One region of the Williamsia sp. D3 genome, then DNA from elsewhere that is predicted to be linked to it. Evidence: riboswitches for the same ligand, from Rfam matches in the RefSeq annotation. Region 1 holds a riboswitch; the other holds the start of a gene.
The links. A riboswitch is a leader RNA that binds a small molecule or an ion and turns the genes downstream of it on or off. The one in region 1 is predicted to bind glycine.

Region 1 (4,424 bases):
GGGTCCTCGCGGTTTCTTCGATGAGGATGCGGTGAGGCTGGTCGCTGCAGCTGCAGCCCTCGCGAACTTCGGTCTCCAGGCGCGGCATCTGCGGGCATTCAAGGTCTCGGCGGAACGCGAAGCGGGTCTGGTCGCGCAGATCGCCGGGCCCATCGCCAAAGGCAAGGGCACCGGGGCCCGCGACCGGGCCGAGGAGATGGTGCGAGAGATCGCCGCCCTGTCGGTGACACTGCACACCCAGTTGGTCAAGCAGGCCGTCCGCGAAGTGCTCGACTGAGCCTCTTGGCTTTTCTCGGTCGTCGCACGGCCTCACTTGCCATAGGATTGATGGCGGTGCAGCATTCGCCCACACAAGCGTTGGGAGGGCCGATCGCATGAGTGAAATGCGCGTTGTAGGTATCCGGGTCGAACCGCCGCAGAGCCAGCCGGTCCTGCTCCTGCAGGAGACCAGTGGTGAGCGCTTCCTGCCCATCTGGATCGGGCAGAGCGAAGCAGCCTCGATTGCCTTGCGACAGAAGGGTATCGAGCCGCCCCGACCGCTGACGCACGACTTGATCGTCAACCTGATCAATGCGCTCGGTCATGAACTCGTCGAAGTCCGCATCGTCGACATGCAAGAGGGCACCTTCTACGCAGACCTGGTGTTCGCCGGGGATCTGCGCATCTCCGCCCGGCCCTCGGATTCCATTGCGATCGCGATGCGGGCAGAGGTGCCGATCTACGCCGAGGAGTCCGTACTCGCCGAAGCCGGGTTGCTGATGCCCGATGACGACAGCGACGACAGCGACGACGCCGACGACGAACCGGCAGGCGAGGTCAAAGAGGACGAGGTGGAGAAGTTCAAGGAGTTCCTCGACTCGGTGTCTCCGGACGACTTCAAGGCCACCGGAGGCGCATGAGCCTTCCGTTCTGGCGGTGATGCAACCGGCTTGGATCACAGAACGGAAACCGTGGGGTCACGAATCGTCTAAAGCTCGAGTTTAGGTTCAGGGTTAGGGCGAGTCGCGTTGATCGACGACCCTCCTGGACCTACGGTCATTCCCAGGCCGTGAAAATTGCGGTGATGTGATTTTGACCAGTCAGAGCGCGTAAACTTGGGCCCGTCGGCGCCAAGACGTCGCTCGGACGGTCACCGACAGAGCACGCGAGGAGATCCCAGTGGGCGATCAGCCACACGACGGTGAAACTGCCCATGTGGGGGAGACTGCCCAAGGGGAGAATGCCCACCGGATCGACCGACCGTCGCAGGGGTCGCTGGACGACATCATCCCGGGACTGTTCCCCAACGACACCGTGCCCGACGAACTCGTCGGCTACCGAGTGCCCAGCGCGTGCCAGATCGCGGGTATCACTTACCGCCAGCTCGACTACTGGGCCCGCACCTCTCTGGTCGTCCCGTCCATCCGCGGCGCCGCAGGCTCCGGTAGCCAGCGGCTCTATTCCTTCAAGGACATCCTGGTCCTGAAGATCGTCAAGCGTCTTCTGGACACGGGCATCTCGCTGCAGAACATCCGCGTGGCCGTCGATCACCTCCGCAAGCGCGGGGTCGAAGACCTGGCGCGCATCACCCTGTTCTCCGACGGGACGACGGTGTATGAGTGCACGTCCGCCGAGGAAGTCGTCGACCTCCTGCAGGGCGGTCAGGGTGTTTTCGGCATCGCGGTCAGCGGCGCCATGCGTGAACTGAGCGGAACCATCGCCGACTTCCCGGCCGAGCGTGCCGACGGCGGTGTCACCGAAGCCGCTCCCGAGGATGAGCTGGCCTCGCGCCGCAAGAGCCGGGCTCGCCGCACCGGCTAGAACATCGCCCCTCCGACAATGTCTCCCGGCGTCGGTCTAGACTGAACCCGCGTCGCAGCGACCCGGGAGAGCGTCACAGCAGTGTGACCGCCGAAGGAGCAACACCTCTCCGTCAAACTCTCAGGCACCCAGGACCGTGTCGTCGTCGGCGTCTCTGGAGAGTGGCGGCATCAGCCGTCCGCCCATGGTGAAAGGCCGCATTCCCTTGCGGCTGAATCTCTCAGGCGTCCACCGGTCCCTCGGGCAGTGTGGATAGGACAGAGGGGGAGGACCGGCGTCCGGCTTCGGTCGGCACAACCTGTGGTCGCCCCGTCGGTGACCGCTGCGGAGGTCCCACCATGACCGGCTCTTCTTTCACTCATCGCCACATCGGTCCTGACGACAGCGAACTCGGCCAAATCCTCTCGCTCATCGGCGCGGACTCGCTCGACGACCTGGCCCGGCAAGTGGTGCCTGCAGGCATTCTCGACGGCCCGCAGGACAACGGTCTCGAAGCACTGCCGCCGGCGGCATCCGAACACGAGGTGCTCGCCGAACTCGCCGCACTCGCAGCCGAGAACACCGTCGCGACGTCGATGATCGGCCTCGGCTACTACGACACCCTCACCCCGCCTGTCCTTGTCCGCAACATCCTCGAGAACCCGGCGTGGTACACCGCCTACACCCCTTACCAGCCTGAGATCAGTCAAGGCCGCCTCGAAGCCCTGCTCAACTTCCAGACGATGGTGTCGGATCTGACCGGCATGGAGGTGGCCAATGCGTCGATGCTCGACGAATCAACTGCGGCCGCCGAGGCCATGACCCTGCTGCGCCGGGCCGGCAAGAGCAAGTCCCCCCGGTTTGTCGTCGACAGCGACGTCTTCCCGCAGACGGCAGCGGTGATCGCCACCCGCGCCGAACCGCTGGGGATCGAGATAGTCACCACCGACCTCGCGCAAGGACTTCCCGACGGAGACTTCTTCGGCGTCCTCCTGCAGACCCCGGCAGCGTCAGGCCGCGTCATCGACTGCACGCCGCTCATCGAAGCGGCACACGAGCGCGGTGCGCTGGTCGCCGTCGGCGCCGACCTGCTGGCCCTCACGCTGATCGCTGCGCCCGGCGAGCTGGGCGCGACGTGTGTTTCGGGACCACCCAACGCTTCGGGGTGCCCATGGGCTTCGGTGGACCCCACGCCGGCTACCTGGCAGTCCACTCCAAGCAAGCCCGGCAATTGCCGGGTCGCCTCGTCGGTGTCTCGAAGGACGCAGACGGCAACCTCGCCTACCGGTTGTCGCTGCAGACCCGTGAGCAGCACATCCGGCGAGAGAAGGCGACCAGCAACATCTGCACCGCGCAGGTGCTTCTCGCGATCATCGCCGCGATGTACGCCAGCTACCACGGGGCCGACGGGCTCCGCGCCATCGCGAGCCGGGTGCACGGGCATGCCCGCACACTTGCGGCGGCGCTGCGGTCCGGTGGTGTCGAGGTGGTGCATGACAACTTCTTCGACACCGTGCTGACCTCCGTGCCCGGGCGGGCCGCAGGCGTCGTCGCCGCAGCCAAGGAACGTGGCATCAACCTCCGACTGGTGGACGACGACCATGTCGCGATCGCCTGCGATGAGGCCACCACCGCGGACCACGTGTCCGCGGTCCGCGACGCGTTTGGGGTCGACGCCTCGAACGCCGCCAAGGACTGGCCTGAGATCGACAGCCGCACAAGCGAATACCTGACCCATCCGGCGTCAACAGGTACCGCACCGAAACCGCGATGATGCGGTACCTGCGGAGTCTTGCCGACAAGGACATCGCACTGGATCGGAGCATGATCCCACTCGGCTCATGCACGATGAAGTTGAACGCCGCCGCCGAGATGGAAGCCATCACCTGGCCGACCATCTCCCGGCTGCATCCCTTTGCTCCGGCAGGTGACGTACCCGGCATGCGCAAGATCATCGCTTCGCTCGAGGACTGGCTCGTCGCGATCACCGGCTACGACCGGGTCAGCGTCCAGCCCAACGCGGGGTCGCAGGGCGAATATGCCGGGCTGTTGGCCATTCGCGAATACCACCGCAGCCGTGGTGACTCGAACCGCACGGTCTGCCTCATTCCGTCGAGTGCCCACGGGACCAACGCAGCATCCGCGGTCATGGCGGGCATGCGGGTGGTCGTGGTGTCCTGCCGTGACAACGGCGACGTGGACGTCGACGACCTACGCGCCAAGGTGGACGCCAACGCCGCCGATCTGGCAGCGATCATGCTCACCTATCCTTCGACCCACGGTGTCTTCGAGGACGAGGTCGGTGACATCTGCGCCGCGGTGCACGACGCAGGCGGCCAGGTCTACGTCGACGGTGCCAATCTCAACGCACTGGTGGGAGTGGCTCGCCCGGGGCGCTTCGGTGGAGACGTCAGCCACCTGAACCTGCACAAGACGTTCTGCATCCCGCACGGTGGCGGCGGTCCCGGCGTCGGCCCGATCGGAGTGCGAGAGCACCTCGCGCCGTTTCTGCCGGGACATCCACTGGCTGATGAGCTGCCTGGCGATCTCACCATCTCGGGTGCGCCCTACGGCTCGGCGTCGATCCTGCCGATCACCTACGCATACATCCGGATGATGGGAGCCGAGGGCTTGCGGGAGGCAAC
Region 2 (4,424 bases), on a different contig from region 1:
GTGTCCGAAGTATGTCCGTCCTGGGAATTCTCGTTCGGCGTCTTCGGGTTTGCCGCAGGTGATCAGGTCGACACAGCCGGGTACGAGGATCTGGGGAAGTCCGACTCGCCCCGCGGTCTCCATCCTCGCCGGACCAGGGTCCATCAACCCGCCGATCAGGTGTCCGCTGAGTTCTGTTGTGGTGACGTCGATTACGACATCGACCTGTCCGTTCTCCACGGCCGCCTCGAGCGCCCTTCCACCGGTGCCGTTGGCGTGAAAAGCAACGAATGCCATTCCCGCGGAACTGATGTGGTCATGGATACGATCCACGGTCGGCGTGGTGTTGCCGTTCATGGACACCGCGACGGTCAACGGACGCTCGGGGTCGGCAACCGCACCTTGGCGCAGGGCGGCCATTGCCGCGCCGACGATGAAGCCTGCGGCGTTACGGTAAACGACTGAGGTCAGCGAGTTGATTCCGCTGATGTCGGCGACAGAGTGGAGAACGGCGACGTCTTGAATGCCGACGTAGGGCTCGAAAGTCCGTCGGCCCGAGGCGAGCGGCGACACGATCAGCTTCGGGAATCCGAAAGGGAGCTGCTGCAATGCCGGCCCGGCGATGTGCGTTCCTGCCCCACCCATGCACACCGCGCCGTCGATGTCGTGCCTGGCGACCATGTCCACGAGCAGTCGGGTCACTCCGTCTCGCAGAGCTGTGACGGCTTCGCCGCGCGGCAGTGAATCGATCTCCGGCATCGTTCGGCCTGCGGCCCCGGCTACTGCATTTTGGTCAACGAAGCGCCTGGCCCCGATTACTGTTTTGTCCGGGGGCGGAGCCAGTCTCGCCGATGTGTCGACGAAGACAACTCGCCCGCCCAGGTCTTCGACGTGGTCGGCCACGTTGGCCAGCTCGGCGGCCTTGGTGTCGAAGGTGCCGATCACCGCGATGGTCGGGAGCGGTGACTGCGGCTCCGCGCCGGTTGGCTCTGGACTGTGCATGAGTTGAATCATAGTTCGGAGAACCGAACGCTGCAAGGCTTTTGATGCCATAAACGTTCGGCATACCGGTACGCGAGGCCAAAATGCCAGGGCAGCGCGCCTCATTAATTGTTAAAAATTTGTACAGCCGCTGCGTGGAGCCGCCCCGCTTGATAGGACGATCGGACCAACGGTCCGGAGAGGACCCCCAGGAATCCGAGGGCTTCGGCGGCGGCGGCGAACTCGTCAAAGCGGTCGGGATGAACCCATCGGTCCACTGGCAGGTGCCGAGAGCTCGGACGTAAATATTGGGTGATGGTCACAAGGTCGCAACCGGCGGCACGCAGGTCGGCAAGCGTGTCGTACACCTCCGAGTCGGTTTCGCCCATCCCCAGGATGAGGTTCGACTTGGTGATGAGGCCGGCCGTCTTGGCGGCAGTCAGCACGGCGAGGGAGCGCCGATAGTCAAAAGCGGGTCGCACGCGTCGAAAAAGGCGAGGAACGGTTTCCACGTTGTGCGCCAGAACGGATGGTTTCGACGAGAAGACCTCGTTGAGCTGGGAGTGATTGCCGGTGAAGTCTGGGATCAGAAGTTCGACACCGGTAGACGGGCACACGGCGCGGATCGCGCGAACGGTCTCGGCATACAGCCAGGCCCCTCCATCGTCGAGGTCGTCGCGAGCAACCCCCGTCACTGTCGCGTACCGCAGACTCATTGCGGCGACTGATTCGGCAACCCGGCGCGGTTCGTCGCGGTCGAGGTCGGCGGGCCGTCCGGTGTCGATCTGGCAGAAGTCGCATCGGCGTGTGCACTGTTCGCCGCCTATGAGAAAGGTGGCTTCGCGGTCATTCCAACATTCAAAGATGTTGGGGCAGCCGGCCGAGCGGCATACTGTGTTCAATTCGTGGTCGGAGACGATTGCCGAGACCTCCTGGAACACCGGCCCGATGCTGACCGGCTTCTTCATCCACGACGGCTTGCGCTCAACGGGCGACGCACTGTTGCGTACCTCGAGGCGCAGAAGTCGACGTCCTTCATTTGCGGGCATGCTTCCTCGCTGATGTCAGTGACCTCGACAGTCGCCCATGACCTGTCTGTCGAACCGGACGGGTGACGGCGAGATCGGGGGACTTGGCTGGGCGTGGGGTTGAGCCCTTTACGGACCAACTATTGCACGGATAACCGAACGAATCCCGATATATCTAGGTTTATCGTGCGGTATGCCGATCGGTGGGCTACGGTGATATCACACAACTGAACGATCGCCGCTTGATGCGCATCAGGAGAACTCCGGGAGTATCCCCCGGAGAGCCGTAGGAGCAAGTTCCTCCCCGGGAATCTCTCAGGCCCCGCACTGATCGCGCAGAGGCAACTCTGGAGAAAGCCGCCGCGCTTACCGAAGGTGTATGGCCCCTCGCCGGGCCGGAACTCTCAGGTGCAAGGACAGAGACGGGGAGGGCCAGCATCCGCTGATCGCGCCGTATGGCGTGGTCGTAAAGTTTCGGAGATCCTTTGTCCCACAATTCGTTACGTGATGACTTCACTTCTCGTCACATCGGTCCAGACGAGTCCGGCGTCGCCCATATGCTGCAGACGCTGGGGTACAGCGGCCTCGAGGAACTCATCGACTCCGCGGTACCGGATTCCATCCGTACCCACGCGCCGCTGCATACCCCAGCGGCCCGCACCGAGAGCGAAGTGCTGGGTGCCTTGCGTTCGATGGCAGAACGCAACGAACAACGAGTGCAGATGATCGGACTCGGGTACTACGACACCGTCACGCCGGCTGTCCTGCGCCGCAACATGCTCGAGGCGCCGGGGTGGTACACCAGCTACACGCCCTATCAACCCGAGATATCCCAGGGGCGCCTGGAGGCGCTGCTCAATTTCCAGACCATGGTCGAGGATCTCACCGGCTTGCCGGTGGCAGGCGCCTCCCTGCTCGATGAGGCGACAGCAGTTGTCGAGGCAATTCTGCTGATGCGTCGCGCGAACAAATCCGCCGCAGCAAACGTGGTCATCGATTCGAACTGTTTCCCGCAGACCCTGGCGGTCGCCCGTGCACGCGCAGAGGCGGTGGGGATCGAACTGGTTGAGCACGACACCACATCGGGTCTCCCGGATGGAGATTTCTTCGGAGTCGTCATACAGAATCCCGGCAGCACGGGATGTGTTCGTGATCTCTCGGACATCATCAGTCGGGCCCATCAGCAGGGGGCGCTGGTCACCGTCGCCACCGACCTGCTTGCGTTGACCGTGTTCAAAGAACCAGGCGCGCAGCACGCCGACATCGCGGTCGGGTCGGCGCAGCGCTTCGGTGTACCCCTGTTCTTCGGAGGCCCGCACGCCGGGTTCATGGCGGTACGACAAGGCTTGGAACGAATGCTTCCCGGTCGCCTCGTCGGCGTCTCCCGAGACGTCGACGGTGCGGTGGCATACCGACTGGCCCTGCAAACTCGGGAACAACACATTCGCCGTGACAAGGCAACGAGCAACATCTGCACGGCCCAGGCGCTGCTGGCCAACGTCGCCGGGATGTACGCCGCCTATCACGGCGCGAGTGGTTTGCGCGCGATCGCTGCGCGTGTACACGGGCACGCGACGACCATCAACGCCGGTCTTCGGGCCGGTGGCGTGACGACGATGCACGCCGACTTCTTCGACACGGTGGTGGCTGGGGTCGGCAGCGGACGGGCCCGCGCGATCGTGCTCGCGGCCGATCGCCTGGGAATCAATCTGCGATTGATCGATGAAGACACCGTCGGCATCGCCTGCGACGAGATGACAACCGACGCGATCGTCGCCGACGTCTTGAAAGCCTTTGGCATCCATGCCGAACCCGTCGGAACCGAGGGGGACAGCGGCAATTCGCACACGTCCAGCTGGGTCAAACCCGACCTGGCTCGTACCTCGTCATTCATGACTGCCGATGTGTTCCACCGGTATCGGTCGGAGGCAGCGATGCAGCGGTATCTGCGGCGGCTCTCAGACAAGGATCTTGCTCTTGACCGAACCATGATCCCGCTGGGTTCCTGCACGATGAAGCTCAACTCCGCGGTCGAGATGGAGCCGATCAGTTGGCCAGGGTTCGCCGGCATCCATCCATACGCCCCAACTGAGCAGACCCGGGGATACCGCGAATTGATCGCCGACTTGGAGACTTGGCTAGCAGACATCACCGGCTACGACCGGGTCTCACTGCAACCCAATGCCGGATCCCAGGGGGAGCTGGCCGGTCTGCTGGCTATCCGCAACTTCCACCGGAGCGGTGGTGACGACAGGCGCGACATCTGCCTCATCCCTCAGTCGGCGCACGGAACCAACGCCGCGTCAGCGGTGTTGGCGGGTCTGAAAGTGGTCGTGGTCGCCACCGCAGACACCGGCGACATCGACCTCGACGATCTGCAGAGCAAACTCGATGGGAACGGCGACCGTGTCGCAGCCATCATGCTCACCTACCCCT

Region 2: it holds a riboswitch for glycine, as region 1 does, so the genes downstream of both, gcvP (aminomethyl-transferring glycine dehydrogenase) here and gcvP (aminomethyl-transferring glycine dehydrogenase) in region 1, are expected to answer to the same signal.

What each region holds. Positions count from the first base shown of each region.
Region 1 covers NZ_AYTE01000018.1:166,716-171,139, forward strand. Annotated here, with positions in the region: gene W823_RS42575 (MerR family transcriptional regulator) at 1-277, shown strand, start outside; gene W823_RS42580 (bifunctional nuclease family protein) at 375-899, shown strand; gene W823_RS42585 (MerR family transcriptional regulator) at 1,159-1,800, shown strand; glycine riboswitch at 1,854-1,947, shown strand; partial or broken gene gcvP (aminomethyl-transferring glycine dehydrogenase) at 2,139-4,424, shown strand, end outside.
Region 2 covers NZ_AYTE01000014.1:165,165-169,588, reverse strand. Annotated here, with positions in the region: gene W823_RS39715 (Tm-1-like ATP-binding domain-containing protein) at 1-981, opposite strand, end outside; gene lipA (lipoyl synthase) at 1,086-2,009, opposite strand; glycine riboswitch at 2,326-2,418, shown strand; gene gcvP (aminomethyl-transferring glycine dehydrogenase) at 2,546-4,424, shown strand, end outside.